Regions from separate parts of the Mesorhizobium sp. M1423 genome, predicted to be linked through region 1. Evidence: predicted binding sites of a transcription regulator. Region 1 holds the regulator's gene; each other region holds the start of a gene.
The links. Region 1 encodes LexA, which represses DNA repair genes until DNA is damaged. Its sites were predicted from a motif close to TGTTCNNNNTGTGTTCNG; they were not measured.

Region 2: NKG95_RS25250 (2'-5' RNA ligase family protein) is a predicted target of LexA. The motif match lies at 2,921-2,938, and genes of this name have one in related genera.
Region 3: dinB (DNA polymerase IV) is a predicted target of LexA. The motif match lies at 1,508-1,525, and genes of this name have one in related genera.
Region 4: dnaE (DNA polymerase III subunit alpha) is a predicted target of LexA. The motif match lies at 5,023-5,040, and genes of this name have one in related genera.

Annotation. Positions count from the first base shown of each region.
Region 1 is NZ_JAMYKU010000006.1:149,581-156,951, reverse strand. Features, by position in the region: gene NKG95_RS10290 (ComEC/Rec2 family competence protein) at 1-1,685, shown strand, start outside; gene lexA (transcriptional repressor LexA) at 1,679-2,410, opposite strand; gene kynU (kynureninase) at 2,882-4,129, shown strand; gene NKG95_RS10275 (hormone-sensitive lipase) at 4,225-5,055, shown strand; gene NKG95_RS10270 (molybdopterin molybdotransferase MoeA) at 5,063-6,268, opposite strand; gene moaC (cyclic pyranopterin monophosphate synthase MoaC) at 6,268-6,774, opposite strand; gene trpC (indole-3-glycerol phosphate synthase TrpC) at 6,777-7,371, opposite strand, start outside.
Region 2 is NZ_JAMYKU010000023.1:89,060-96,430, forward strand. Features, by position in the region: gene NKG95_RS25235 (ABC transporter substrate-binding protein) at 1-1,018, shown strand, start outside; gene NKG95_RS25240 (cupin domain-containing protein) at 1,078-1,686, shown strand; gene NKG95_RS25245 (ABC transporter ATP-binding protein) at 1,676-2,761, shown strand; gene NKG95_RS25250 (2'-5' RNA ligase family protein) at 2,983-3,390, shown strand; gene NKG95_RS25255 (SRPBCC family protein) at 3,636-4,121, opposite strand; gene NKG95_RS25260 (ArsR/SmtB family transcription factor) at 4,118-4,468, opposite strand; gene NKG95_RS25265 (ArsC family reductase) at 4,641-4,994, shown strand; gene NKG95_RS25270 (DUF488 domain-containing protein) at 5,200-5,550, opposite strand; gene NKG95_RS25275 (aminopeptidase) at 5,608-6,864, opposite strand; gene NKG95_RS25280 (LysR substrate-binding domain-containing protein) at 6,945-7,371, opposite strand, start outside.
Region 3 is NZ_JAMYKU010000003.1:56,425-63,795, forward strand. Features, by position in the region: gene NKG95_RS05080 (hypothetical protein) at 1-94, opposite strand, end outside; gene NKG95_RS05085 (hypothetical protein) at 283-645, shown strand; gene NKG95_RS05090 (GNAT family N-acetyltransferase) at 716-1,174, shown strand; gene dinB (DNA polymerase IV) at 1,578-2,819, shown strand; gene NKG95_RS05100 (FAD-dependent oxidoreductase) at 2,845-4,365, opposite strand; gene NKG95_RS05105 (DUF2182 domain-containing protein) at 4,563-5,456, opposite strand; gene NKG95_RS05110 (DUF1326 domain-containing protein) at 5,465-6,097, opposite strand; gene NKG95_RS05115 (sulfite oxidase) at 6,637-7,371, shown strand, end outside.
Region 4 is NZ_JAMYKU010000029.1:65,705-73,075, reverse strand. Features, by position in the region: gene NKG95_RS28070 (DUF1345 domain-containing protein) at 1-295, opposite strand, end outside; gene NKG95_RS28065 (YaiI/YqxD family protein) at 300-767, opposite strand; gene gfa (S-(hydroxymethyl)glutathione synthase) at 834-1,403, opposite strand; gene NKG95_RS28055 (S-(hydroxymethyl)glutathione dehydrogenase/class III alcohol dehydrogenase) at 1,477-2,604, opposite strand; gene NKG95_RS28050 (acetyl-CoA carboxylase biotin carboxylase subunit) at 2,818-4,830, shown strand; gene dnaE (DNA polymerase III subunit alpha) at 5,308-7,371, shown strand, end outside.

The DNA.
Region 1 (7,371 bases):
TCGGCGGCAGCGGCTTTTTTCTCGGCAATCCGAAAGTCGTGTCGTCGGGCAGCATGCCGCTTGCCGCGCGGCTTTCTTCCTCGATCGAAGACGCGCGCGAATCCATCGCCGACCATATCCGCAGCCGCATCGGCGGCGCCGAGGGCGAGATTGCTGCTGCGCTGATCGTCGGCGTGCGCGCCGGCATTCCCGAGGAGATCAACGAAGCGATGCGGCGTACAGGCATCTATCACATCATCTCCATCTCGGGGCTGCATATGGCGTTGGTCGCCGGCACCATCATGGCGCTGCTACGCGGCACCTTTGCGTTGTTTCCCGATTTCTCATCGCGACGGCCGGTCAAGAAATATGCCGCGGCCGCCGCGCTTTTTTCGATTGCGGCCTACCTCGTCTTTTCCGGCATTGTGGTGGCGGCCGAACGCAGCTTCATCATGCTGGCGGTGATGCTTATCGCCGTGCTGTTCGACCGGGCCGCGCTCACCATGCGCAACCTGGCGATCTCGGCCATCGCGGTCATTCTGGTGTCGCCGCACGAGGTGGTCGGTCCGAGCTTCCAGATGTCCTTCGCCGCGACGGCGGCCCTTGTCGGCGCCTATGCAGGCTGGTCCGATTACCGCGCCGGCAGGGCCACCACGCCGCCGCCGCGGTTGTCGCCGCTACGCTTTGCCGCTCGAAAGGTCCTGCTGGGCATGGGCGGCCTGGCGATGACCTCGATCATTGCAGGGAGCGCCACGGCGCTTTTCGCCATATGGCATTTCCAGCGCGTGGCGCCGCTCAGCCTGTTCGCCAATCTGGCCATCATGCCTATCGTCTCACTGGTCGTCATGCCCTTCGCCGTCCTCAGTGCGCTGGCGATGCCGTTCGGCGCGGATGGGCCTTTCCTCTACGTGATGGGCAAGGGGCTGACGGCGATGATCGCCCTGTCCGGGTGGATCTCCGAGCGCTCGCCGATCGATGCGGTCGGGCTGATTTCGCTGAGATCTGTCCTTTTGGTGACGATCGCCCTCGTCATTGCCAGCATGGCGACGACCTGGTTGCGGCTCGTGGCCCTTCCTTTTGCGCTCGCCGGCTTGCTGACGACAACGCAGACGCGCGTACCCGATGTATTGATCTCGGAGGACGCACGGCTGGTCGCGCTGCCAATCGGCAGCGGTGAACTCGCGGTCAACCGGGCACGCCCGAATGAGTTCACCATCGACAACTGGAAACGCGCGCTCACATCAGAGGCTATCGTCGCGCCAGAAACACCTGGAAAGAACGATCCGCAATTCGACATTGCCGATCCGGCCGACCTACCGCCGGGCATGCCGTTCATTTGCACGGACGGTCTCTGCCTTGCCAGGCATCCATCCGGCGCGATCATCGCGCAAGCCAAGGACCGCGATACTGCACGGCCAGCCTGCGCCTTTGCCAGCTTGATCGTCATCGACGACGCCACCGCCCATAATCCCTGCTACTACGACCGGCTGGTCCTCGTCGTCACCAAACGGCAACTGGCGCGCGCGGGAAGTGCGGCCGTCTATTTCGATCCACAAGCGGCAACATGCGCCGAAATCCGCTTCGCCGTCGAAAAATCATACCGGCCCTGGCACGTGCAGCGGAAATTTTCACGCACGGCGCGGGGCATGCCGCCATACCGCAGAGCCGACAAGCCAAAAGCCGGCGCCAAGGGCGCAACTCAGTAGCGGCGGATCAACCCGACGAGCTTGCCTTGTACCTTGACCCTGTCTGGCCCGAAGATGCGCGTCTCGTAGGCCGGATTGGCCGCTTCCAGGGCGATCGAGGCGCCTTTGCGGCGGAACCGCTTCAGCGTCGCTTCCTCCTCGTCGACCAGTGCCACCACGATCTCACCAGGGCTCGCCGTATCGGCATTGCGGATGATCACCGTGTCGCCGTCGAAAATGCCAGCCTCGATCATCGAATCGCCTTTGACCTCAAGCGCATAATGCTCGCCGCCCATGATCATGTCCGGCGGCACCGAGATCGAATGCGTCTGGTGCTGGATGGCATCGATCGGCACACCAGCGGCGATGCGGCCCATCACCGGGATAGACACGGCGGCAACGACATCGTCGTCATTGCCGGCTGCAGGGACGCGCGACGATGTCGGCTTGCCCTGCCGAGGACCTTGCCCAAGACTGCCCTGGATGACACTCGGCGAGAACTTGCGTGCCGCATTGAGGCCGGGGGCGATCGAATCGGGCAGGCGCAGCACCTCCAGCGCACGGGCCCGGTTGGGCAAACGGCGAATGAAGCCGCGCTCCTCCAGCGCCGTAATCAGCCGGTGGATTCCCGATTTGGAAGCCAGGTCGAGCGCTTCCTTCATCTCGTCGAAGGAGGGCGGGATACCGCTTTCCTTCAGCCTTTCGTGGATGAACATAAGCAGTTCGTGTTGTTTGCGCGTCAGCATAGCGACCCCCAACAGAATCAGAAAAACAAACCCAGAACAAACACTATCTGTTCCAGTTGTGTTCCGCAACTGTTTAAAGTTTAATGAATGTGTTAGGGCTCGGGAAACGATACCACTCACCAAACCGGAACGCTGCATTTTCACCGCCGCGGGCCTCATCGCCTTGATTCTGCTTTCGTTTTCGGCCTCTGGGTTCCCAGAAGGCGGCACTGGTATCGGCCGTCAGCCGGCAAAGGGGCACGGAATTGAAGCCGTATCGACTGTGCGGTTGGCCAATGCACCGTGAACGAAACGAACTCAAAACGCCAACCTTGGGTTGGCTTGGCTCCTGGTTTCCACCGCGTGGTCAGGCAACTTGTCGCCGGTGGGGCCTTGCTGCGCGATACCAGGTAATGGAGAACCGCTCGTGACCGATGGATGCCGTCGATGCGTGTCCGGCGTAGCGGTGAATCTTGGGGGAGCAGACAAATCATGACAGGAATTCCCGATCTCGTGGCCACAAAGGCGTTGGATGCTGCAGATCCGCTGCGCGCGATGCGCGACCGCTTTGTGCTGCCGCAAGGAGTGATCTATCTCGACGGCAATTCGCTAGGGGCCGCTTCGCGTGCCGCTTTCGATGAATTGAGCAAGGCAGCGACCGAAGAATGGGCGCATGATCTCATCCGCGCCTGGAACACGGCCGGCTGGTTCAACATGCCACTCGAACTCGGCGACCAGCTCGGGCGCCTGATCGGTGCCGCGGCCGGCCAGACGGTGGTCTGCGACACGACATCGGTCAACATCTACAAGCTGCTGCACGCCGCCATGGCCATGCGGCCGGAGCGGCAGGTCATCGTCGCCGAGGGCGACAGTTTTCCGACAGACCTCTATATGGCTGACGGTGTGGTTTCGATGCGAAAAGATACGCTGCTTCGCCTCTCGGGGGTCGACGCGCCGAGCATCGAAGAGCTGATCGACGAAGGCACCGCCGTGGTGCTGGTCAACCACGTCAACTACAAGTCGGGCGAACTGCGCGACATGCCGGCGCTGACGCGCAGGGCCCAGGAGGCCGGGGCGATGATCGTCTGGGATCTCTGCCACACCGCCGGTGCGATGCCAGTCGAGCTCGACAAGGCAAACGCCGATTTTGCCGTTGGTTGCACCTACAAATATCTGAATGGCGGACCGGGCGCGCCTGCCTTCATCTATGCGGCTGAGCGGCATCTTGCCGACATCCAGCAGCCGCTCACCGGCTGGTGGGGCCATGCACGGCCCTTCGCCTTCGAGCCAGGCTATGCGGCCGGCACCGGCATCCGCCGGTTTCTGTGCGGCACCCAGCCGGTCCTGTCGATGCGCACGCTGAAGGGCGCGCTCGACATCTGGAACGATGTCGACATGACGGCGGTGCGCAAGAAGAGCATCGCGCTGGCCGATCTGTTCATCGAGCTTGTCGAGGCAAAGTGCGGCACTTACGGGCTAACGCTCGAAAGCACGCGCGACGGGGAAAAACGCGGCAGCCAGATTTCATTCATGCACGAGCATGGCTACCAGATCATGCATGCGCTGATCGAACGTGGCGTGATCGGCGATTTTCGCGCGCCATCGACCATGCGCTTCGGCTTCACCCCGCTCTATGTCGGCTATGCCGATGTCTGGCAGGCCGTCGAAGTGCTTGAGGACATCCTGCGCACCGGTGCGTGGAAGGATGCGCGCTTCGCCATCAAGGCGGCTGTCACTTGAGATTGATGCGAGAGCTGGAATCGTGAGGCTGGCGACGACGCGCCGCGCGATGCTCACGCTCGTTGCAGGGCCATATTGCCAGGGGAGGGCGCAGGGTGTTCGAACGTCACATTGCCGATTGGGACAACGCCTATGCCAACGGCGCCAACATAGCCGGCAGCGATCGCTGGCCGGCGGCCTGGGTCGAGCCCGCGCGGGTTTTTCGCGACGTGCTTTCGACCGAGGGCCGGGCGCGGCTCGACATGGCCTATGGCGATGGCCCACGCAACCGGCTCGATCTTTTCCTGCCGGCCACCAAGCCCAAGGGGCTCGTGGTGTTCGTCCATGGCGGCTACTGGATGGCATTCGACAAGAGTTTCTGGTCGCATCTTGCCGCTGGCGCTGTTGATCGCGGCTATGCCGTGGCGATGCCGTCCTACACGCTCTGTCCGCAGATGCGCATTGGCGGCATCGTCAAGGAAGTCGGCGCGGCGATCGGCAAGGCGGCGGGGATGGTCGCAGGGCCGCTGATGCTGACCGGACACTCGGCCGGTGGCCATCTTGTTAGCCGGATGGTTACGACGACGACGCCGCTGGCGCCCGAAATTGTCCGGCGCATTCGCCATGTCGTATCGATCTCGGGTGTGCACGATTTGCGCCCGATCATGCGCACCGGCATGAACGAGACGCTGGCGATCGATGAGGCCGAGGCGCAGGCCGAAAGCCCGGTGCTGCTGCGCCCGATGGACAAGGCCCGCCTGACCTGCTGGGCCGGCGGCGGCGAGCGCGCCGAATTCCTGCGCCAGAGCGCGTTGCTGGCCAACATCTGGATCGGCCTGGGTGCCGCGACCAGTTCGGTGGTCGAGCCTGACCGGCATCATTTCAACATCATCGACGGTTTGGCCGATCCAGACCATCCGCTGACCCGGACCTTGATCTCGGAGTGAGGCAGGTTCAGCGTAGCATCAGCACGTCGCAAGCGGCGCCCGCCGCCGCGGCGGGCGTGAACGGCGCACGGACGATCAGCCCGTTGGCATCGGCCAGCATTTTCAGCATCGAGGAATCCTGGATGCTGAACGGCGTCGCCACGAGCGTGCCGGCGTCAGCGCTGACAACAGCCCGCACATAATCCTGCCTGAGATCATTGGCCGGCATGGCAGCACCGAGCCGTGCCTGACGCATATCCTGCTGAAAGGCGCGGCCGCCGAGCCGCGCCAGCAGCGGCTTCAGGAAGAGCTGGGTGCAGACCAGGCTCGCCACCGGATTGCCGGGCAGGCCGATGCAGCGGATGTCGCCCAGCCGCCCGAACATCAGCGGCTTGCCGGGCCGCATGGCGATCTTCCAGAAATCGAGCGTCATGCCTTGCCCGGTCAGCACGTCATGGACGAAGTCGTGGTCACCGACCGAGGCGCCGCCCAGCGTGACGATGACGTTCGCGCCAGCCTTCACGGCCTTTTCCACCAGCGCAGCGATCGCCTCCCTGCGGTCCGGCGCGATGCCAAGGTCGAGCGCGCGCGCACCGACCGACTGTGCGGCGGCGGCGACGCCATAGGCGTTGGAGGAGATGATCTGGTCGGGGCCAAGCTCGCTGCCCGGCGGCAGCAATTCGTCGCCGGTGGCGATGATGGCGACCAGCGGCCGTTTGACCACGCCGACCTCGGGGTGGTTGGCCGATGCCGCCAGCGACAAGGCCGCAGGGTCGAGCAGGCGGCCTTTGTGCAGCAGGACGTCGCCTTTGGCGAAATCGAGCCCGAGGCGGCGGATGTTTCGCCCCTGCACGGTCGGCTCCGTCACTTCGACGACACCGCGGCCGAGATCGCGGACGTTCTCCTGGATGACGATGGTGTCGGCGCCTTCGGGAAGCGGCGCGCCGGTGAAGATACGGACGGCCTGCCCCTGCTGCACCGTCCCGGCAAAGCCGCTTCCGGCCGGCGCCATGCCGACCACCGAAAGCTTTGCTGGTAAGGACGCGATATCAGCCGCCCGCACGGCATAGCCGTCCATGGCGGAGGCGTTGAACGGCGGCTGGGTGCGGAGCGCCACAACCGGCTCCGCCAGCACGCGGTCGGCGGCATCCAGCAGCGCGACGCGTTCGCCCTGCAGTGCAGCTGCGCCGTCCAACAGGCGCTCGAGCGCCTCAGCAACTGGGACCAGCGCCATCAGCGGCCTGCCTCGGTGACCCCATCTTCGGTGATCTTGTAGTCGCCGGATTTGCCGCCGGTCTTTTCAACCAGCCTGATGCCGGAGATGACCATGGCGCGGTCGACCGCCTTGGCCATGTCGTAGATGGTCAGGCAAGCGACCGAGACGGCGCTCAGGGCCTCCATCTCAACGCCGGTTTTGCCGGTGACGCGGGTCAATGCTGTGACCTTCAGGCCGGGCAAAGCTGCGTCCGGCTCGATATCGACAGATATCCTGGTCAGCAGAAGTGGATGGCAGAGCGGGATCAGTTCATGCGTCTTCTTGGCCGCCATGATGCCGGCGATACGCGCGGTACCGAGCACGTCGCCCTTCTTGGCATCGCCGGCGAGGATCATGTCCAGCGTCTCGGGCCGCATCGACACGAAGCCCTCCGCGACTGCCGTGCGCACCGTCTCAGCCTTGTCGCCGACATCGACCATGTTGGCTTCGCCGCGCGCGCCAAGATGGGTGAGGGCGGCCGCCATCCTCAGATCGCCTCTGCCGGGGCCTTGCCCGTCAAAAGCAGGCGCGTTGCAGCGGCCACGTCCTGTTGACGCATCAGGCTCTCACCGACCAGAAAAGTGGCGATGCCGCTCCGCTCCAGCCGGCGGCAATCGTCATGCGAAAAGATACCGCTCTCGCTGACCAGAAGGCGGTCGGCGGGCACCATCGCGACCAGCCGTTCCGAGGTCTCGAGGCTGGTTTCGAAGGTCCGGAGATTGCGGTTGTTGATACCGATCAGCCGCGACGACAGCTGCAGCGCGCGTTCCATCTCAGCCTCGTCATGCACTTCGACCAGCGCGTCCATGCCGAGCCCGAAAGCTGTCGCTTCGAGTTCTCTTGCCAACGCGTCGTCGACGCTGGCCATGATGATCAGTATGGCATCGGCGCCCCATGCCCTGGCCTCGTAGACCTGGTAGGGATCGAACAGGAAATCCTTGCGCAAGGCAGGCAACTCGACGGCAGCGCGCGCATCGCTGAGGAACGCGGGCGCCCCCTGGAAAGAGGGTGCGTCGGTCAGCACCGAAAGACAGGCGGCACCGCCTTCCGCATAGGCCCTGGCCAGCGCCGGCGGATCGAAA
Region 2 (7,371 bases), on a different contig from region 1:
CGCCTTCGCGCTGGCGCTTGCGTCGACTGTCGCTTTTGCCGGCGACAAGCTGCAATATTTCACCTGGTCGGGCTATGAGCTGCCCGACTTCAACAAGAGCTTCCTCGCCGCGCACCCGGATGGTGTCGAAGCCTCGATGTTCGGCGACGACGATGACGCTTTCACCAAGGTCAAGGCCGGCTTCCGCCCCGATGTCGCGCACCCATGCTATGACAAGGTGGCGCGCTGGAACAAGGAAGGCCTGCTGCAGCCGATCGACACCAAGCGCATCAAGAACTGGGATTCGATCTTCCCGGTCTTCAAGAACCTGCCCGACCTGCAGGCCGGCGACGGCAAGGTCTGGATGGTGCCGTGGGACTGGGGCAACACCTCGATTCTCTACCGCACCGATCTGGTGAAGAACCCGGAAGCGAGCTGGAACCTGCTCTGGGACAAGCAATATGCCGGGCGCATGGCGACCATCGATGCCGTCCACGATACTCCGGTGGTGGCGGCCCTTCTTGCCGGCGTCAATCCATTCGACATGACGGCGGAACAGATGGACAAGGTTGCGGAGAAACTGCGCGAGCAGCGCCCGCTGCTCTCAAACTACACCACAGACATGACATCGGTCGAACAGGCGCTGGCCAGCGGCCAGCTGGTCGCCGCCATGACCTGGAATGCCTCGGCCACGTCGCTGAAGAAGCAAGGCGTGCCTGTCGAGTTCATGAAGCCGAAGGAAGGCATGCTTACCTGGGCTTGCGGTTTCGTCATGCTCAAGGACGCCAAGAACGTCGACCTCGCCTATGACTTCATCAACAGCCGGCTGGAAACGGACTCGGGCAAATACCTGATCCAGGCCTATGGCTATGGCAGCTCGACCAGCTCGGCTTTCGCTGCCGTGCCGAAGGAGGAGCTGGAGAAATTGCAGCTGCCGTCCGATCCGGAAGTGATGCTGAAGACCACCATCTTCACCGGGCCGATGAAACAGAATGATGAACTCGCCAAGATGTTCGAGAAGGTCAAGGCGGGCGGCTGAGCCTGCTTCTTCCTTCTCCCGCAAGGGGAAGGGAAAGCGTTGGCAAAAAGGACGAATGGATGGACATGCTGGACGAAGCGGCTGAGAAGCCGAAGGACGACGCCGACGTCAGGGTCGGCCGGCGCGTGCGGGCGCTCAGGCTGGAGCGTAATCTCTCGCTGGCCGAACTTGCAGCCAAAGCCGGCGTCTCGATCGGAGCGCTGAGCCAGATCGAGCGCGGCATGTCGTCATTGCGAGTGCGAGTGATCTGGCCGCTCGCCGCCGCCCTCGACATAGAGCCGTCGGCGCTGATCGCCGACGGCAATGATGTCGGCAACGACCTCTATTGCGTACGCACCAACAGCCGGCGTCAGATCCCGGTCAAGTCGGAAGGCATCGCCAAGTCGCTGCTGTCGCCGCCGGCCGCTGCGCTGACCGGCATGCTGGTGACGGTGGAGGCCGGTGGCGGCACCGCCGAAGCCTACGCCCATGCAGGCCATGAATTCGGGTTCGTCCTTTCGGGCGAGGTCGAGCTGGTGGTCGATTCGACCAGATACGGCCTGAAGGCCGGCGACAGCTTCGCCTTCAAGAGCACCTTGCTGCATGCTTTCCGCAATCCGGGCAGCGAGCGCTGCCAGATCCTGTGGGTCAACACGACCAAGCCGTCCGAGGTTCGCGATGGCGCCTGATCCGCTCGTCCGGCTGGACAAGGTCTCCAAGATATTCCCCGGCGGCATCGTCGGGCTCGACGCGGTCGATCTCGATATTTCGCGCGGCGAGTTCCTGACCCTGCTCGGACCATCCGGCTGCGGCAAGACCACCAGCCTGCGGGTCATCGCCGGCTTCGAAAGCCCGTCGAGCGGCAAGGTTCTGCTTGAAGGCCGCGACATCAGCGCGCTCAGGCCCTTCGACCGTCCGGTCAATACCGTATTCCAGGACTACGCGCTGTTCCCGCACATGAACGTTGCCGAAAATGTCGGCTTCGGCTTGTCGCTGCGCAAGCTCTCCGGTGCCGAACAGGCAAAGCGCGTCGGCGCAGCGCTCGACATGGTCGGCCTTGCTGAAAAGCTCGGCGCCCGCGTGTCCGAATTGTCGGGTGGCCAGCGCCAGCGCGTCGCGCTTGCCCGCGCCATCGTCTGCGAACCGCGCGTGCTGCTGCTCGACGAGCCGTTGTCGGCGCTCGATGCGCATCTGCGCGAACAGATGCAGGTCGAATTGAAGCGACTGCAGTCGCGCCTCGGCACCACTTTCGTCATGGTCACGCACGACCAGACCGAGGCGCTGTCGATCTCTGATCGCATCGTCGTCATGAACAAAGGCCGCATCGAGCAGATTGCGCCGCCGGCGACCCTCTACGACCGGCCCGCCACCAAATTCGTTGCCAGCTTCATCGGCACGATGAACCTTCTGCAGTCGCGCTTCGTCGGCCGTGACGGCGAGCGCTTGCGGTTCGCCGCCGGCGCCCTGCCGCTGGAAGCGGTTTCGGAGACGGGCGAACTGCCTGGCGAGGGCACGGTGCGCACCATCGGCGTGCGTCCAGAGGATTTTTTGGCGACGACCGAAGCGGCGGCCGGCACTGTACCGGTGCGGGTGAACAGCATCGTCTTCCACGGCCGCACCTTGCGCCTTCATGCGGAGCTGGGGCAGGGGACACAGGTGGTGATCGACGCGCCGCGCCGGGCGGAGGGTTTTCAATTCAGCGTCGGCGACGTGGCGCATATCAGCCTGCGCCGTGGCGCCAACTGCCCTATGCTGTCCAGCTAGGCAACGGCCGCGAATACGCCGACCGGGCGATCCACGATTTCCTCGAGATCAAGGGCATCATCGGCTACGGCGCCTGAGCCATCAACATACGGCCGACCGAAATGTGGTTGCGAGCGTTGGTGCTGCCAGTACCGGCGCTCGTATCATTTTCGTTTGATTTGTTCCCTTTTTGTTCTATTCTGCTTGGCTGGGCGGGAATGGCTTTGAGAGGAGCAATGAACATGAATGAGCTGCCCGCATTCAGGATCACCGAAAACGGCCAAGCCGTGTTCAACTGGCAGGAGCTGGATCGGCGCTGGAATGACCGGCTGTTCTTCGCCATTCTTCTTGAAAGTACGATCGCCGTGCCGCTTGCACGCCGGGCCGCCGTCTGGCGGCGAGAATCGGGATTGCGAGGGCAAGTGTTTCCGGCGGAACGCCTGCACATCTCGCTTATTGGGATCGGCGACTATGATGGACTGCCGGAGGAATTGGTCAAAATCGCCCGCCACGTCGCCTCGATGGTCCAGGCGAAACCGTTTGAGGTGTCGTTCGATCGGTTGTCGGCTTTCGGCGGCGGTGCGTTGGTGCTGCGTGGCAGCGACGCGTCCCGCCGCTGCAAGCGTTCTGGCGCAATCTTACCGCCCTGATCGCCGACAGCCCGCTGAAGCCCTTTGTGGGGAGCTCCTTTGAACCTCATGTTACATTGCTTCGTGACAAATTGCGGGTTCAAAGGGTTCGAGAACGGGCGATCGAACCGATCAGCTGGACCGTACGTGACTTTGTGCTCATCCGCAGTCTGATCCGGCAAGGCCGGTACGAAGAGCTCGGACGCTGGCGGTTGAACGGCCACGACGATTCCGTGGCCGCAATGTGAGTGCGAAGCAGGGTCGCCTCAGATCGTCTTGAGATAGCCGGCCAACTGATCCGCCACCGTGCCCCAGCCGTCGTAAAAGCCCATCTCCTCGTGGCTGTTGCGCGTGGCTTCGTCGCGGTGGATAGCGGTCGCGGTGTAGCGCGTCGCCTCGCCCTGCGATTGCAGCGATATGACCGCTGTGATGAATGGGTCGCCTGACGGCCGGTAGCCGGGCAGCAGCGCATCGGTCCACACCAGCCGCTCGTTCTGAACAATCTCGAGGTAGCAGCAACGCCTGTCGTTGACCTCCTTGCCGTCGGGCGACTGCATGCGGGTGCGGAACAGACCGCCGGGCCGCAGGTCGATCTCGCAATCGGTGATGATCCACGGCTTCGGCGTGAACCATTGGCGGACATGCTCGGGCCTCGTCAGGGCCGTCCACAGCAGTTCTCGCGGCGCCTCGATCGTCCGTTCGAGCACGAGGTCGAGCTTCGGATCGGGTTGGAACAACGGGACCATATTCATCTGTCTTTCTCCTTGAGTTTCAGCACGTAGTCGTCGAACTGGTCGAAACGGCGCTCCCACAGCGCCCGCTGGTCGGCCAACCAGTTTTCCGCGAGCTTCAACGGCTCCGGCGCGAGCCGGTAGGTCCTGACGCGGCCTGCCTTCTCCGAATGCACCAGCCCGCAGCCTTCCAAAACCCGGAGATGCTCGATGAAGGATGGCAGGGCCATCTCGAACGGCTGCGCAAGCTCGCTGACCGAGGCGGGGCTTCGGTTCAGTCGCTCGACCACGCGCCGCCGGGTCGGATCGGCGAGCGCCCGGAAAATGCCGTCGATCGGTGGGGGGCTTTCGGTCTGCAGGCTCGTCATGGTCATTTCCTTGCCTCGGCCATTCCGCGTGACCAGAGTTGGCTTAGAAAACACTTAGGGAAAGTCCTTACTATTGGCAAGCGCCAAAATCGCGGAGCCCGGCGAGGCCGCTGGAAAAGTGAGAGGCGCGGTTTTAGGGTGCCGTCAGATTCGACTGGTCCGAGGACGCGTTTTGACGATCACCATGTACGGCATCACCAATTGCGATACGGTCAAGAAGGCGCGTGTCTGGCTGGCGAGCCACGATGTTGCCTATCGCTTTCACGACTACAGGGCAGACGGGCTTGACGCGGACCGGCTGAACGGCTGGTCAGGCAAGGTCGGCTGGGAAATCCTGCTCAACAAGGCGAGCACAACGTTCCGTGAACTGTCGGACGAAGACAGGATGGGTCTGGATGAAAAGAAGGCCAAGGCGCTGATGCTGGCCAAACCGACGATGATAAAGCGACCGGTGCTGGAACTTGGCGATCGCATACTGGTTGGCTTCAAGCCTGATGTTTATCAAGCGGCGATCCGTAGGAAGTAGGACCGACCCGCCGCGATCCGTCGCGCCCCCCTCTGTCCTGCCGGACATCTCCCTCTCTAGTGGGGAGATTGGATGTCACTTCGGCTTTCGCTAGTCTCCAAAGAAGGGCGCTTTCGGCGAAGCTGCCAATCTCCCCCCTTGAGGGGGAGATGTCCGGCAGGACAGAGAGGGGTGCTGTCCCGCCGGCATGCCGAATTGAGCGCTTCTACTCACGCAAATAGCTCGCCAGCGCCACCGCATTGTTATGCGCCTCGTCATGCGCGCCGTAGAGCAGCGTCACCCGGCCTCTGCCCAGCAGAGCGCGCAGCTGGCCGACCGCCTCGCCGTTCCGGTCGAGCTCATCGCGGTATCGCCGCTGGAACTCCGCCCAGCGCGCCGGCACATGGCCGAACCATTTGCGCAACGCATTGCTTGGCGCGATGTCCTTCAGCCAGAGCGTCAGCGCTGCGTCTGCCTTGCGGACCCCGCGCGGCCATATGCGATCCACCAGCACCCGCTGCCCGTCATCGGGCGCCGGCGGCTCATAGATGCGCTTGACCGCGAGCTCCATTGCCAACTCCGCATGGGCCAGCAGGCGCCGATGCTTGCTGGCCTTCGCTTAGCGATCCCGGGCCTAAACCCACTCGCCCTTGCGCATCACCGGCACGCGGCTGCCGTCCTTGTGGATGCCGTCTATGTCGATCTTGTCGGAGCCGATCATCCAGTCGATGTGGATGAAACTCTTGTTGCCGCCGCGCGCCGCGATCTCGTCCTGGCTGAGCGAGGCGCCGTCGACGAAGCACTTCGAGTAGCACTGGCCGAGCGCAATGTGGCAGGCGGCGTTCTCGTCGAACAGCGTGTTGAAAAACAGCAGCCCGCTCTTGGCGATCGGCGAGGAATGCGGCACCAGCGCCACCTCGCCGAGACGGCGCGAGCCTTCGTCGGTGTCCAGCACCTTTTGCAGCACATCCTCGCCCTTCGTGGCCTTGGCCTCGACAATGCGCCCCGCCTCGAAACGCACCGCAATGCCGTCGATCAGCGTGCCCTGGTAGGACAGCGGCTTGGTGCTGGTGACATGACCCTCGACGCGCCTTGCATGCGGCGTGGTGAAAACCTCTTCGGTTGGGATGTTCGGGTTGCAGGTGATGCCGTTCTTGGCCGTCGAGGCGCCGCCCATCCACTCGTGGCCGTCGGCCAGCCCGACGGTCAGGTCGGTGCCGGGACCAGTGAAATGCAGTGCGTGGAAATTGTGGCCGTTCAGCCATTCGGTGCGGCTCTTCAACGCCGCATTGTGCGCCGTCCAGTTGGCGATCGGGTCTTCGACGTCCACCCGCGAGGCGGCAAAGATGGCGTCGGCGAGCTTGGCCACGGCGACGTCTTCGGCGTCGTCCGGGAATACCTGCTTGGCCCAGGCCTGATCGGGATAGGCGACGATGTTCCAGTTGATGTCGAAGCCGGTGATCTTCTCCAGCGCCGGCTGGTAGGCCATCGAATTCGCCTTGTTGGCACGCGCGACCTTTGCCGGGTCCTGAGAAGAAAGCAGCGAGGGATCCTCGCCGCGCACCGCAAGCCTGGCCGCATTGTTGGCGAAGGCTTTTGCCATGCCTTCATAGAGCCAGCCGGCGGCGCGGTCGAAGCCGTCGTCGGCGCCATAGCGGAAGCGTGCCAGAGTGATCTCGTCGTCATTGAAGATCGGCGTGACCAGGCCCGCACCTGCCTTGTAGGCATGCTCGACGATCCGCCGCGTCAAAGGCAGCGCTGCAATCGAGGAGGTCAGCACCAGATCCTGCCCCGGTTGCAATTGCAGCCCGACCTTGACGGCGACCTCCGCCAGCCTGTCGAGCTTCACCGGGTCGATGGTTGCGGAAACGCCGCGCGAATGTGTGGTCATGATCCTGCCTGCTGTGATTGGGGACTGTTTCTTACATAGACCGGCGCTGCCGACCTTTCCACCGTGATGTGCCGGCAGGTTTAGCTGGCGCTCTCGAGCGACCTGAACTGCGCCATCGTCGCCTCGATCTCTTCGCGCACCCAGGTCTTGAAATCCCTGACCTTGCGGCTTTCGCCCTTGCTGGCCGAAGTCACCAGCCAATAGCCGAGGCCGCTCTGCGCCCGTACGCCGAACGGCGCGACAAGCCGGCCGTCGGCCAGCGCGTCGGCGGCCAGCAACTGCCAGCCGAGCATGACGCCGTGACCGGCAATCGCAGATTCCAGGCACAGCATCGGATCTGTGAAGCGCGCGCCCTTCATGAAGGTGACCGGCTCTACCCCGGCCGCTTCGAACCAGCTCTCCCAGCTGATCATCGACCTTTCGTCGGTGATCGCACAGGTCAAAGCAAGGTCCTCGATCGATTTCAGCTTGCTGGCGATCGCCGGTGCACAGACCGGAAACACCTCC
Region 3 (7,371 bases), on a different contig from region 1:
CCGGCTTCCACCACCTGTTGCGGCCGCAATCGATGCACTCGACGGCAATCGAGACGACATCGGCGATCGTCGCTTCCTTGCCCGCTAATGCCATGGCCATCCCCATCGTTGTTCCTGCTTTGTTCACATCATTATCGGTTTTCGAGGCGGAGTCGAGTCGGTTCCGCTTACACCAACGTGAAAGTTTCACTTGTTGACTTATTTGAGTTATGCTTATATTCTATACAAGCTGGAATCGGCGCAGCCGCGGCCGCTCCGTCCACCGAATGCAAGGGAGTGACGATGGACCTCGCCCGGTTCGCCCAGGCCTGCGGTTATGCCGGCGACAGCCCGGCCATGCTTGCCGCCTTCGCGGCCATCCGCCAGGACGGCATCCGCACGGCGCGCCAGGGCCATCGCCAGCGCAAGGCGGCGATCGACCGGATGAAGCCGAGCCGCGCTTTGTTCCTGGCGGCGATCCGCCCGGCGCAGTCGGCCGAGGAGGCGATCGAGGACGCCGCCCGCTTCCTGTCGATGTTCCGCAACATGCCGCACTGGCGACAGGAAAGGCGCAGCGCCGACCTCGCCCGCGCCAGGCAACAGCGCCTCTTCGCCCGCTTCTTCCGCCGCTACGGCCACCGCCTCTGGGCGTTGGAGGCCGCCTGAAGACGCGCGCCCCCCTTGCAGTCAAAACGGATATTGCGATCGCCAACACTGCGCCGTATGTCTCCGCGCGATGAGCGAGATCGAATTCCGTCGTGCCCAGGCGCCCGACCTGCCGGCGATCGTTGCAATGCTTGCCGACGATGCGCTCGGCGCAGACCGGGAAGACCCGTCCACGCCGCTCGCGCCATCCTATCTCGATGCCTTCAGCGCGATCGATGCCGATCCCAACCAGTTGCTGGCCGTGGCCGTCGAGGCCGGGCAATTGGTCGGAACGCTGCAGCTCAGCTTCCTTCCAGGCATTTCGAGGAAAGGCGCCTGGCGCGGCCAGATCGAAGGCGTTCGCGTCGCCCGGCAATGGCGCTCTCGCGGCGTCGGCAAGCTGATGGTCGAATGGGCGATTGAAGCGTGCCGTTCGCGCGGCTGCAGCCTCATTCAGTTCACCACGGACAACGGTCGAGGGGAAGCGCACACCTTCTACGAGCGCCTCGGTTTCACCGCCAGCCATCTCGGCTACAAGATGGCGCTGTAGGTCGCTGCAGCAGGCGCCGTCGGCGAAGCTGCCGATCTCCCCCCTTGCGGGGGAGATGCCCGGCAGGGCAGAGGGGGGTGCTGTCCCTCCGACCTGTCAACCAATCGGAGCCAAACCCTCAGGCTGATTCGAGTTCGCAACAACTGAAGTCGAAGTTGGCGATCCGTCCCACCCCCCTCTGTCCTGCCGGACATCTCCCCCGCAAGGGGGGAGATTGGATGTTGCTTCGACTTTCGCCAACCACCAACGCTGGAACGCAGGCAGACAGAGGGCGCCAAACTGAAACAATTGCCCTTCACCTGCCCTCCGCGCCGCTTGACAATCCGCCCACAATGTTCTCTTTATGTTCTCATTAAAACTCTAGACAAGGCGGCGTTCGAACCGCCGCGGGCGAACGGGCCGGATGGAAGCCAACATCCTCCACGCGGATCTGGATGCCTTCTATGCCTCGGTCGAACAACTGCTCGACCCGGCCTTGCGCGGCAAGCCGATTGCCGTCGGCGGCGGGGTAGTGCTCGCCGCATCCTATGAAGCCAAGGCGTTCGGCGTGCGCGGCGGCATGCCGGGACGGCGGGCGCGGGAACTCTGCCCGCAACTCATTTTCGTCGGCGGTCATTTCAAGGACTATCAGCGGCTGGGCGATGCGGCGATCAAGGTGCTCGGCGATTTCACGCCGGTGGTCGAGCGGATTTCCATCGACGAGGCCTTTGCCGACGTCGCCGGCTGCACCCACCTGTTCGGCTCGCCGGCCGAGATCGCCGGCAAGATCCGCCACCGCGTGTGGGCCGAGCTCGGCCTGCCGATCTCGGTCGGCGTAGCCCGCACCAAGCATCTGGCCAAGATCGCCTCACAGGTCGCAAAACCCGACGGGCTGGTGGTGGTCGATCCGCGCCACGAGCTGGAGTTCCTGCACCACCTGCCGGTCGAGCTGATGTGGGGTGTCGGCCCGGTCACCAGGGAGCGGCTGGCCGGCATCGGCGTCAACACCATCGGCGAGCTGGCGAAGACCAACAATGGCGCGCTGGAGCGCCTGCTCGGGCCGGCGGCGGGAGAGAAACTCAACGCGCTGGCGTGGAACCGCGATCCGCGCAAGCTGGAGACGCAGCGCCGGGCGCGCTCGGCCGGCGCGCAATCGGCGCTCGGCCGAAAACCGGCCGAGGAGCAGGTCTTCGTGCCTGCGCTGCTGCATCTGGCCGATAGGGTCGCCACAAGATTGCGGGCGAAATCCCGGCCCGGCCGCACGGTGACGGTTCGTGTCCGCTTTGCCGACCTGCGCTCGGTGACGCGCTCGATCACGCTCGACCAGCCGATTTCGGCAACCGCCATGCTGGCCGAGATCGCCGAGGCGCTGGTGCGCAAGGTGCTCATCGACCATCCGCACGAAAAAACCATCTCGCTGCTGGCGATCGCCGTCTCGCATCTGGAGCAGCATGCCGGCCTGCAACTGGAACTGCCGCTTGGGCTCGACGACGACCGCCGCCGCCCCGGCACCAGGAGGGGCGCGGCGCGCTGGACCGCAGATCGCGCCGTCGACAAGATCCGCGATCGTTTCGGCTGGGAGGCGGTCGGCTACGCCTCGGTCGCGCTCGGACTGTCGCGGTCCGTTCCCGACGCGTTTCGCGAGCTCGCCGAAAAGGAGCTGTGAGCTGCGCGGCCGGGGCGAAAAAAGATTATCCGACAGGAGCCAGGGGCGATACTGCCGGCCCGTTCAAGGCCGTGCCATCGACGGCAAAATGCGAGCCGTGGCAGGGGCAGCCCCAGCAGCGTTCCAGCGAGTTCCAATGAACGTGGCAGCCGACATGGGTACATGCGGCCGAGCGTTTGTAGAGCGTGCCGTCCTCGTCGCGAAAAGCCGCGACTTTGGTAAGACCTTCGCGCACGATAGCGCCCTGCCCCGGCCGCAGCTTGTCGGCGGAATCGATTTCACCAGGCGCGACATACTCGGCAAAACTCCTGATCGCTGTCGCATTCTCCGCTAGATAATCGCCGATCGCCCGTACCGTCTTGCGGGAGGGTTCGTAAAGTTCCCGCCAGGGGCTTTCCCGCTTCAGGATCAGGTCCGAAATCAACAGGCCGGCCACGACCCCATGGGTGATGCCCTGGCCGGAATCGCCGGTAGCAACGAAGACTCGCCGATCACCGGGATTACGACCGATGAATCCGGCATAATCGACCGTCTCCATCACCTGCCCGGACCATCGATTGGCTTCCGCGCCGATATCGGGCACCAATTTTTTGATCCAGGCCGCCAGGGCCGTGAAGCGGTGGTCGGCGTCGTCGGCCTGCCCTGTTTTATGGTCTTCACCACCGACGATCAGAAAGTCGGTCTTGCCTTCGCCAGGCTGCAGACGGACGTAGTGATAGGGGTCTAGCGTGTCCCAATAGAGTGCATCCGGCAAAACGTCGCGCGCGATCTCGAACGACATCGCGTAGGTCCGGTAGGGCGCTTGCTTGGTATGGAGCGCGACCCGATCGTTGATCGGCGAGTTGGTGGCGACAACGGCCGATTTAGCAGACACGGCAAAGCCCGAGACCGTGCTTACGCGCACGCCGCTGTCGGTCTCCTCAACCTTGTCGACGATGGTCTCCGCATAAAGCGCGCCGCCGTGCGCGCGGATGCCGGTAGCCAGCCCGCGGAGGTATTTGAGCGGGTGGAATGTCGCCTGATTGGCGTAGCGAAGGATCGGTGCATCCGAAAAGCCTGCAAACGGCACGCCCACGGTTTTCTCGACGTCGACACCGATTTTCAGAGCGGCGTCCAGTTCGCGCTCGATGACGGATTCCTTTCTGCCTGACGCCGGAAACAGAAAGCCTTCGAGGCGGCGGAAATCACACGCGATACCCTCCGCCTCCAGGATCGATTGGATACGGTCAATAGCGGCCGACTGGCTTTGATAGTAAATCCGCGCCAGTTCCTCGCCGCGCAATTTGATCAGTTCCGAAAAGTAGTCGTCGCAGATCGATGACAGGTGCGCGGTGGTGCGGGCCGTCATGCCGCTTCCGATCCGGCCGCGATCGAGCACCGCCACCTTTTGCCCGGCGATGGCCAGTTCGTAGGCGACCGACAGTCCGACAATGCCAGATCCGACGACCACGACATCGACCTGTTCACTCCGCTCGAGCGGAACCGCATCAGACGCTACTTCGGTTCTCGCCCAAACGGATACAGTCCTTTCGTCGCCGACATTCATGGCGGAGCCCTTCATACTCGACATTCGGATAAACGGACGCCAGGATTCAAAGTTCCTCGACGCCTGAATGCCTGCGTAAGCTTGACGTCACCGCCGGTCCGCCCCGACGCGTTGTGAGCCGGCCTGGCTGGGGCGGTGCACTTGGCGCCAGGAGCGATCGTTTCCTGCAAATGCGACATTCGAGGCGGCCCTGGTCGTCAGACCAAAAGCGTTGCGCTGCCCCAGGCGATCAGGGCGATGCCGGCCGCCCGGCCAACCCACTGGCCGACAGGAAACACCTTTTCAACCAGCACCAGAATAGCGAGCCCGGCAACCCACACCAGATTCATTATGCCACCCACGAACAACAACGCCATCAGCATCCAGCAGCATCCGACACAAAACGCCCCGTGCAGTGCGCCCAAACGCAGCGCGCCAAGCGCGTGGGGACGCCAGTGTCGGGAAAGGAATGCTGTTGGTGCCCTGCAATGCGACAGGCAGGCGTTCTTGAGCGGCGAGAGCTGATACAGGCCCGCGGCGATCAGGACGATGCCCGAAAGCCAGCGGCTCTGCGAACTCATCGTCGCCGCGGTAACGACCGCCTCGCGTTCGAGCAGCCAATGCAACGCAGCTGCCGCGACGGAGAACCCCAGCCAGACCAGGAGGTAGCCTGCCATAAATACGCCGGTGGGCGCGAGCTTGTCCTGGATCTGCCCTTGTGCGAGCGCATGGCGATGCACGCGCGCATAGAGCAGGACAGTCGGCGCCGCACTCGGGGACATCATCGCAACCATCATGACCCACCACATCGCAATCATCAGCGCCCAGATCGCGGCCCCCCAAACCCGCGGTTCGGTCGCCATGGCCATCGCGCTCATGTCCATCCCGCTCATGTCCATGCCAGACATATCCATGCCAGACATATCGGAGGTCATGTCGGCGGTTTGCTGGTGGGGGAATAGCGCGACCCTCGTCATCTCCCACGCATTCATGCCGAGCCCTGCACCGGCGACGATATAAAGCCAGCCCAGCAGGCACAGCGCCGCCACGCCCGCAATCGTGATGACGCGGTCGCGTCTGAGCAGCCGTTCCAGTGGCGACCCACCGTCCATGCGGCGCGTCAGGCTCGCACCACCCCGTGATTGTTGAGATGCAGCCGGGCGAACTGGCCGTAACTGTCCTTCATATTCACCTGAACCGGCCCGCTGGTTGTGCTTGAAGCGCTGCCGATCTCGGCGACCGCATATTCGAAGCCGTTCGGCAACACGATCTGAGCGCGCGAGTCCGCGCCCGTCACCTTGTTGCGAATCGGTTCGCCGACCGTTTCGATGTAGTCCTTGACGAAGATGCGGCCCCTGCGGCCGTCGATATCGAGGTCGAGATCGATCTTGGTGAAAACCGGATCATTCATTTTTGTCACGGTTGAGGCGTAAACGGCGAACATCGTTGCGAACGGGTCGGTGTCCTGGCCGGTCATGATGCGCAGCAGCGCGTCACGCTGCCGGTCGGTTGCGCTCTCGTCGACGAAAGCGATGGCTTCACCGTGGCCTTCGTGGATGGCGCCAGGCCATTTGAAGATCGCCGCGATCCGGAGGCCGTCGAGGGCGGTCTCGCCATGATGACCTTCATCGATCTGGATGCCCGCCACCGCATGGCAGTGGCCCTTGTCGGGCAGCGCATTGAATTGACAGTTGCAGCCATATTCGCAGGTGCAATTGACGAGTTCCCGTCCCTTGATTTCCCAAGACGTCATGCTGTCCTCCCTGATGCGAAGTATTAGACCATCATCATACACCTGCGCCGGCCGTGCCGCCATCCTGTGGCGCCAAGAGTGATCGCGACAAGAGGCGGCAGGCCAATGCGGTTTCTTGTCGAATTTGGGTGAACATACCCCCCGGAGATGGCGGGGCGATATCGGAACGGCAGACGTGGGTCGAAACAAGCGTTTCCGAGCGCAACCCGCCAAGGTCCGGAAATGACCCCAGAAGGGGCGTTCGGCAGCGATCCGAGCAGAAGGATTTGGCAGGACCGGAAATCGGCATGGAATGCCGCAATCATCATCATGTCCCGTCCAAGTTGTGGACACTTCCTTCTCAAAGGCGCACTCTTGGCATGCGAAACGCGAGCCAGAGTTTCGTCCAACGCTTCACATGCCTGACTTGCGTCGGTGATTGTCTGACCTATCCGGATACTTCCGGATGGGCAGACCTCACATTGTGTCGCCTATCCGTGATCAGGCTACGGCCTAAGGCACGTTGCAGCCCGTTCCGGATCAACTGGGAGGTAAACAACATGCCTGATTTTCAGCGCAGAGAACTTCTTGTTCAAGGAAGCGCGGCTCTTGCCGCAATTGCTGCTCTCTATACCTCGCGTCGGGCTTACGCTTTTCCAACACGGCCGAGCGAGGAAGTTATTCGGTGGCTGGATCAGCCGGCCGAAAATCCCGATCCGGTAGGTATCCAGAAGCAGCTTGTCTGGGAGGATTTGGACAGCTGGATAACGCCAAACGACAAGTTCTTCAGCATCTCGCATTTCAACCGACCAACGATCGACGAGAAGACATGGTCGATGGAGATCGGAGGCCTGGTCAAGAAGCCCTTGGAGTTAACGCTCGCCGACATCAGGGCGCGACCGCGGCAGGAGGTCGTTTTCACAGTGGAGTGCTCGGGCAATCACGGGTTTCCCTTTTTCACCGGCGGCATCGGCAATGCCCGTTGGGCAGGGACGCCGCTCGCCCCGATCCTCGAGGAAGCCGGTGTTCTGGAGAAGGGCATCGAGGTCGTCTTTTTCGGTACCGACACAGGCGAGATCCCGATACGCGACGTAAAAATGAAGCAGAACTTCGCTCGTAGCATGTCGCTCGCCGACGCGATGAACCCCGACAATCTCCTCTGCTATGAAATGAATGGAGCCGCCTTGCCGGCGGCCAATGGCTTCCCGGTACGGCTCATTGCTCCAGGCTGGTACGGGATCGCCAACGTCAAGTGGCTAAAACGCATCGAGGTTCGCGATACGCGGTTCATGAGC
Region 4 (7,371 bases), on a different contig from region 1:
ATTGAAACAACGAGATGATGGCAATTGCGACCACAACCAGCGTGACCGCGAAGATGGCCAGCACCGGCAGGTCCGTGTCGCCTGCATTCTTGCGCAGATAGCTGCCAGTAAGCCGCGGCATGTGAGCGACGACAAGACAGAGATAGGCGGCAAAGAACACATTGGCGCCGATCGAATAGGCAAGCGGCGCACGCCAGATCAGCGCTGCGGCGAAGGCTGCCACGCCGATGCAGGCCGACAGCGCGAACGGCGTGTGGCGTTGCATGGGCATCCTGGTGGGGGTACCGGTCGTCATGGTTTCAGTCCGCTGAGGCGGATTTCAGCGCCCGCCGCAAGATGCGGTCAAGCTCGCCGAGAAACCGCGAGCGATCCTGCGGCGCGAAGCTCGAATTGTAGCCCTTGCTTTCGCCGGTCTCGCGCAGGTGCTGCTTGAGGTCGCGCATCGCCACCGCCATGCCGATCGTCTCAGGCGTAAACGGGCGTCCCGTCGGGCCGAGTACATGGGCGCCAAGCGCCACCGCGCGGGCAGCAAGCGGGATGTCGGCGGTCACCACGATGTCGTTGGGCCGGGCATTTTCGACGATCCAGTCGTCGGCGGCGTCGGCGCTCTTGGAGACGACGACATTGCGGATCATCGGATCGCGCGATGGACGCAAGCCGCCATTGGAGACGAAGGTGACGACGATGCCGTGCCGCTCGGCAACCTTTTCGACCTCGGCCTTCACTGGGCAGGCATCGGCATCGACGAGAATAGCGGGTGCGGGCATCGTTGTTCCAAATGTGAAAGAGCCGGGCGACGTCGCCCGGCTCGATCGATGATAGTCGAGCGGCTACTAGGCCGGCAACGCGCCGGATCTCTTTGCCGTCCAGGTGGCGATATAGTCCATCAAGCCAGGATTGAGGCAGTCATAGGGTTCGAGCCCGATCGACTTCAGCTGTGACCTTATGCCATCCATACGGCTCGGATCGACACCGGATTCGATGATCGACGAGACGAAGGCGGTGAAACCCGGAGGCGACCAGCCGTCCTCCTGGAAGCGCTCCGGATGGATGAAGGACAGCCCCTTGAACGCGTGATCGCGCTCGACCGGGCCATGCATGTGGACGCCGCAGCCCGTGCAGGCATGGCGCAGGATCAGCGCGCCCGGATCGACCACCTTCAGCTTGTCGCCGTTTTCGGTCACCGTCACGTCGCCCGTACCGGCAACCGCCACGACCGAGAACAGTGCGCCTTCCGGCTTCCAGCATTTGGTGCAGCCGCAGGCATGGTTGTGGGCGATCTGGCCCTTGACCTTCACCTTGACCGGATTGCTGGTGCAGGCGCAGACCAGCGTCCCGCCGGCAAAGTCGGCCTTTTCCCTGGGCAGTCCATTGTCGATTTTCGGATGCAGTTTTTCCGGCATTTTTGTCTCCTCCCTTGTTGAACATGTGCATTTTCGGCCGCTGGCTGATTGGCCGGCGGCTTTCTCCTCCTCCTCAGTAAACTACCACGCTCCTGATCGACTTGCCTTCATGCATAAGGTCAAACCCCTTATTGATGTCCTCGAGCTTCAGCGTGTGGGTGATCATCGGATCGATCTCGATCTTGCCGTCCATGTACCAGTCGACGATCTTCGGCACGTCGGTGCGGCCGCGCGCGCCGCCGAAAGCGGTGCCCATCCAGGTGCGGCCGGTGACCAGTTGGAACGGCCGCGTCGAGATCTCCTGTCCGGCGCCGGCAACGCCGATGATGACCGACTTGCCCCAGCCACGGTGGGACGATTCAAGCGCCTGCCGCATGACTTTCGTGTTGCCGGTGCAGTCGAACGTGTAGTCGGCACCGCCGATCTGGTCGGCGCCGCGCTTGGTCATGTTGACGAGATGAGCCACGATATCGCCGTCGATCTCCTTCGGATTGACGAAATGCGTCATGCCGAATTTCTCGCCCCAGGCCTTCTTGTCGTTGTTCAGGTCGACGCCGATGATCAGGTCGGCGCCGGCAAGGCGCAGGCCCTGGATGACGTTGAGGCCGATGCCGCCAAGGCCGAAGACGACAGCGGTCGCGCCTTGCTCGACCTTGGCCGTGTTGATCACCGCGCCGATGCCGGTGGTGACGCCGCAGCCGATGTAGCAGATCTTGTCGAAGGGGGCGTCGGCATTGACCTTGGCCACCGCGATCTCGGGCAGCACGGTGAAGTTGGAGAAGGTCGAGCAGCCCATATAGTGGAACAGCTTGTCCTTGCCGATCGAGAAGCGCGACGTGCCGTCAGGCATCAAGCCTTGACCCTGCGTGGCACGGATGGCGGTGCAGAGGTTGGTCTTGCGCGACAGGCAGGACGGGCACTGCCGGCATTCCGGCGTATAAAGCGGGATGACATGGTCGCCCTTCTTGACCGAGGTGACGCCCTTGCCGACGTCGACGACGATGCCGGCGCCCTCATGGCCGAGGATCGCCGGAAACAGGCCTTCCGGGTCGGCGCCCGACAGTGTGAACTCGTCGGTGTGGCAGATGCCGGTTGCCTTGATCTCGACCAGCACCTCGCCATCACGGGGACCTTCGAGGTCGACCTCCATGATCTCCAGCGGCTTTCCGGCGGCGACGGCGACAGCGGCGCGCGTTTTCATCAGGCAATCCTCCCATGGCAGTCTGCAATCCAGGTTAGATTTAACTTACCACTCAGCTCTGCGCTATGCACGAAGCGACGTTCTGATCCCGGATTTTCGTCAGAGCTCGCCGATTTGCGTCCGGGATAGGCTCCGACTTTGCCTTGACCGGCCCCCTGAAGCCCATAAAACGGGAAGCCCGGAAAAGAAGGGCAGCCGAGGGACGAGGCCTGCATGTTCACAAAGATCCTGATCGCCAACCGTGGCGAGATCGCCTGCCGTGTGATCAAGACGGCGCGCAAGATGGGCATCGCCACCGTCGCGGTCTATTCCGACGCCGACCGCGATGCCGTGCATGCCGAAATGGCTGACGAGGCGGTGCATATCGGCCCTTCTCCCGCCGCGCAAAGCTATCTGGCCCCGGAAAAGATCATCGCCGCCTGCAAGGCGACAGGGGCCGAGGCCGTGCATCCCGGCTACGGTTTCCTGTCCGAGCGGGCATCCTTCTGCGAGGCGCTGGAGCAGGAAGGCATCGTCTTCATCGGCCCGAAGCCCAAGGCCATCAAGGCAATGGGCGACAAGATCGAATCGAAGAAGTTCGCCAACGCGGCCAAGGTTTCGACGGTGCCCGGCTGGCTTGGCGTCATCGAAAACGTCGCCCATGCCGAAAAGATCGCCGGCGAAATCGGCTATCCCGTGATGATCAAGGCCTCCGCCGGCGGCGGCGGCAAGGGCATGCGCATCGCCTGGAGCAAGGCCGAGGTGCGCGACGGCTTCGACCGGGCGCGCTCGGAAGCCAAAAGCTCGTTCGGCGATGACCGCGTCTTCATCGAGAAGTTCATCGTCGATCCGCGCCATATCGAAATCCAGGTGCTTGCCGACGCGCATGGCAACACGCTCTATCTCGGCGAGCGCGAATGCTCGATCCAGCGCCGCAACCAGAAGGTCGTAGAGGAGGCGCCGTCGCCGTTCCTCGATCCCAAGACCCGCAAAGCCATGGGCGAGCAGTCTGTGGCGCTGGCCAAGGCGGTCGACTACCAGAGCGCCGGCACGGTCGAATTCATCGTCGATAGCGACAAGAACTTCTATTTCCTGGAAATGAATACGCGCTTGCAGGTCGAGCATCCGGTGACGGAACTGGTCACCGGCATCGACCTGGTCGAGCAGATGATCCGCGTGGCGGCCGGCGAAAAGCTCGCCATCAAACAGGGCGACATCAAGCTGAACGGCTGGGCGGTGGAAAGCCGCCTCTATGCCGAAGACCCGTATCGCAACTTTCTGCCGTCGATTGGCCGGTTGACGAGATACCGGCCGCCGGAAGAGGGGCAATTTGGCGAAATAGTCATCCGCAACGATACTGGCGTCACCGAAGGCTCGGAAATCTCGATGTTCTATGATCCGATGGTCGCCAAGCTGTGCACCTGGGCGCCGACACGGCTTGCGGCAATAGATGCGATGTCGGAAGCGCTGGACAGGTTCGTTGTCGACGGCATCGAGCACAACATACCGTTCCTGGCGGCGCTGATGCAGCATCCGCGCTGGCGGGAAGGGCTGATATCGACCGCTTTCATCGCCGAGGAATACCCAGACGGCTTCGCGCCGATCGTGCCAGACGCCGAGGAGAAAGCGGTGCTGGCCGCGATCGCCACCGCGGTCGAACTGCTGCGCCGCGACCGGCTCGACCGGCTGGGCGGGCGGCTGGCGCCGCATTCCGGCGCCTTGAAACGCGATTGGGCGGTGAAGATCGGCCGGGATTATCTTTCGGTCGCCATCGTCGAAGGCATGATTTCCATTCCGATGGAGCTCGACCTCACAATCGACGGCGGCAAGGCACTGAGGGTGACCTCCGACTGGCGGCCGGGCGATCTCATCTGGCGCGGCACGGTCGGCGGCCGCAAAGTCGCGGCGCAGGTCAGGCCGGTGCTGAACGGGTTCCGCCTTGCCTGGAAAGGCATGTCTGTGACAGCCCGCGCCATGCTGCCGCGCACGGCCGAACTCGAAAGGCTGATGCCGGAAAAAGTGGCGCCGGACACGTCGAAGATGCTGCTCTGCCCGATGCCTGGCCTCGTCGTGTCGATCGCGGTTGCCGAGGGGCAGGAGGTCAAGGCCGGCGAGACGCTGGCTGTGGTCGAGGCGATGAAGATGGAAAACGTGCTGCGCGCCGAGCGCGATCTCATCGTATCGAAGCTCAACGCCAAGCCCGGCGACAGCCTTGCGGTCGATGCGGTGATCATGCAATTCGCGTGAGGCTGAAATCCGCCTCGGCGCCGGCCTGGGACGTTGGAGATTAGCGAAAGCCGAGGTGACGGCCAATCTCCCCCCTCGTGGGGGAGATGTCCGGCAGGACAGAGAGTGGCGCGAAGAAACGCGACCTGACAATTCGTTGGGCAACGAGGCTCGGGCGTGCGGAATTCGCTTTTTTGCCGCCGCAACGTATTTTGTTCTTGCTTTGTGCCGGCAGCTATGCTATTAATCTGGGTATGGTGCTAAATGGCTCCAACGACCCGCCCGCTGTGGCGGGTTTTTTGTTTTCAGGCCTGACGTCGGCGGGACAGCGCCCCTCTCTGTCCTGCCGGACATCTCCCCCACGAGGGGGGAGATTGGCAGGTTCGGCGGTTGCTCTAAACTCACAAAGCTCCAATCGCTTCCGCTGGACTCGTGTTACCCGGTGCCGGACAATACATCTTCATCGACTGAGTCCTTGTGAGGCGGCGCGAAAAAACCATGGCGGATGAGAGACTTCCACGCGATCCCTTGCTGCGCGAGGCCTATGCGAAGGCGTCGCGGGCGGAGCAGGCGGCGCGTCGGTTCATTCATCTGCGCGTGCATTCGGCCTATTCTCTGCTCGAAGGCGCCTTGCAGCTCGGCAAGATCGTCGGCCATGCGGTGCAGGACGAGTGCCCGGCAATCGCCGTCACCGACACCAACAATCTGTTCGGCGCGCTGGAATTCGCCCAGAAGGCGGTAAAGGACGGCATTCAGCCGATCATCGGCTGCCAGATCGACCTCGCCTTTTCCGGTGAGGCGAGCGACAGCCAGCGCGACCGCAGGCGGCAAGGACCGGAGATGCGGCCGGTCGTCCTGATCGCCGCAACCGAGGCCGGCTACGGCAATCTGGTCAGGCTGGTCAGCCGCGTCTACCTCGAGACACCGCCCGGCGAAGCGGTGCATCTGACGACCGAGATGCTGCAGGGCCACTCCGACGGTCTGATCTGCCTTACGGGCGGGCCGCGAGGCCCGATCGGCAATGCCTTGAAAGAGGACCGCCGCGAACTCGCCGAGACCCGGCTCCTGGCGCTCAAGGGCCTGTTCGGCGACCGGCTCTATGTCGAGCTTGAGCGCGTCTCCGGCTATGACCGCACGATCGAGCAGTCGTCGGTCGACCTCGCCTACCGCCACGATCTGCCGCTGGTTGCCACCAACGAGGCGTTTTTCTTTTCTCGTGAAGACTATGAGGCGCATGACGCGCTGATCGCCATCGCCGAAGGCTCCGTGGTTGCGGCCGACAATCGCCGCCGCCTTTCGCCCGACCACTTCCTGAGAAGCCAGGCCGATATGGCGAGGCTGTTCGCCGACCTGCCGGAAGCAATCGACAACACCGTCGAGATCGCGCTGCGCTGCTCCTACTATCCGAAGACCCGCAACCCGATCCTGCCGCGCTTTGCCGGCCGCGATGTCGCCGACGCCGACGCGGCGGTTAAAGCGGAGGCGCAGGAGCTTGCCCGGCAGGCGCATGAAGGGCTGGAGGCGCGGCTGGCGGCGCATGGGCTCACACCCGGCTACACGGCCGAGCAATATCGCGAGAGGCTGGATTTCGAGCTCGGGGTCATCGAGAAGATGAAATATCCCGGCTATTTCCTGATCGTTGCCGACTTCATCAAATGGGCCAAGGCGCAAGGCATTCCGGTCGGGCCGGGCCGCGGTTCGGGCGCCGGCTCGCTGGTTGCGTATTCGACGACTATCACCGACATCGATCCGCTGCGCTTTTCGCTGCTGTTCGAGCGCTTTCTCAATCCCGACCGCGTGTCGATGCCCGACTTCGACATCGACTTCTGCCAGGACCGGCGCGAGGAGGTCATCCGCTACGTCCAGCAGAAATACGGCCGCGACCAGGTCGGCCAGATCATCACCTTCGGCACGCTACAGGCGCGCGCGGTGCTGCGCGACGTCGGCCGCGTGCTGCAGATGCCTTATGGTCAGGTCGATAAACTGAGCAAGATGGTGCCGTCGAACCCGGCCAATCCAGTCAAGCTCGCCGACGCCATCGCCAACGAGCCGCGCTTTGCCGAAGAGGCCGAGCGGGAGCCGATCGTGCAAACGCTGCTCGACACGGCGCAGAAACTGGAAGGTCTCTACCGCCACGCCTCGACGCACGCCGCCGGTATCGTCATCGGCGACCGGCCGCTGTGGGAACTGGTGCCGATGTACCGCGATCCGCGCTCGGACATGCCGGTCACCCAGTTCAACATGAAATATGTCGAGCAGGCCGGGCTGGTGAAATTCGACTTCCTTGGGCTGAAGACGCTGACCGTGCTGGACAGGGCGGTCAAGCTGATCCGCCGCCGCGGCATCGAGATCGATCTCGCCCACATTCCGCTCGACGACCCGGAAACCTACGCCATGCTGTCGCGCGGCGAGGTGGTCGGCGTGTTCCAGGTGGAAAGTGCCGGCATGCGCAAGGCGCTGATCGGCATGCGGCCCGACTGTATCGAGGACATCATCGCGCTGGTCGCGCTCTACCGGCCGGGGCCGATGGAGAACATCCCGACCTACAACGCCAGAAAGCAC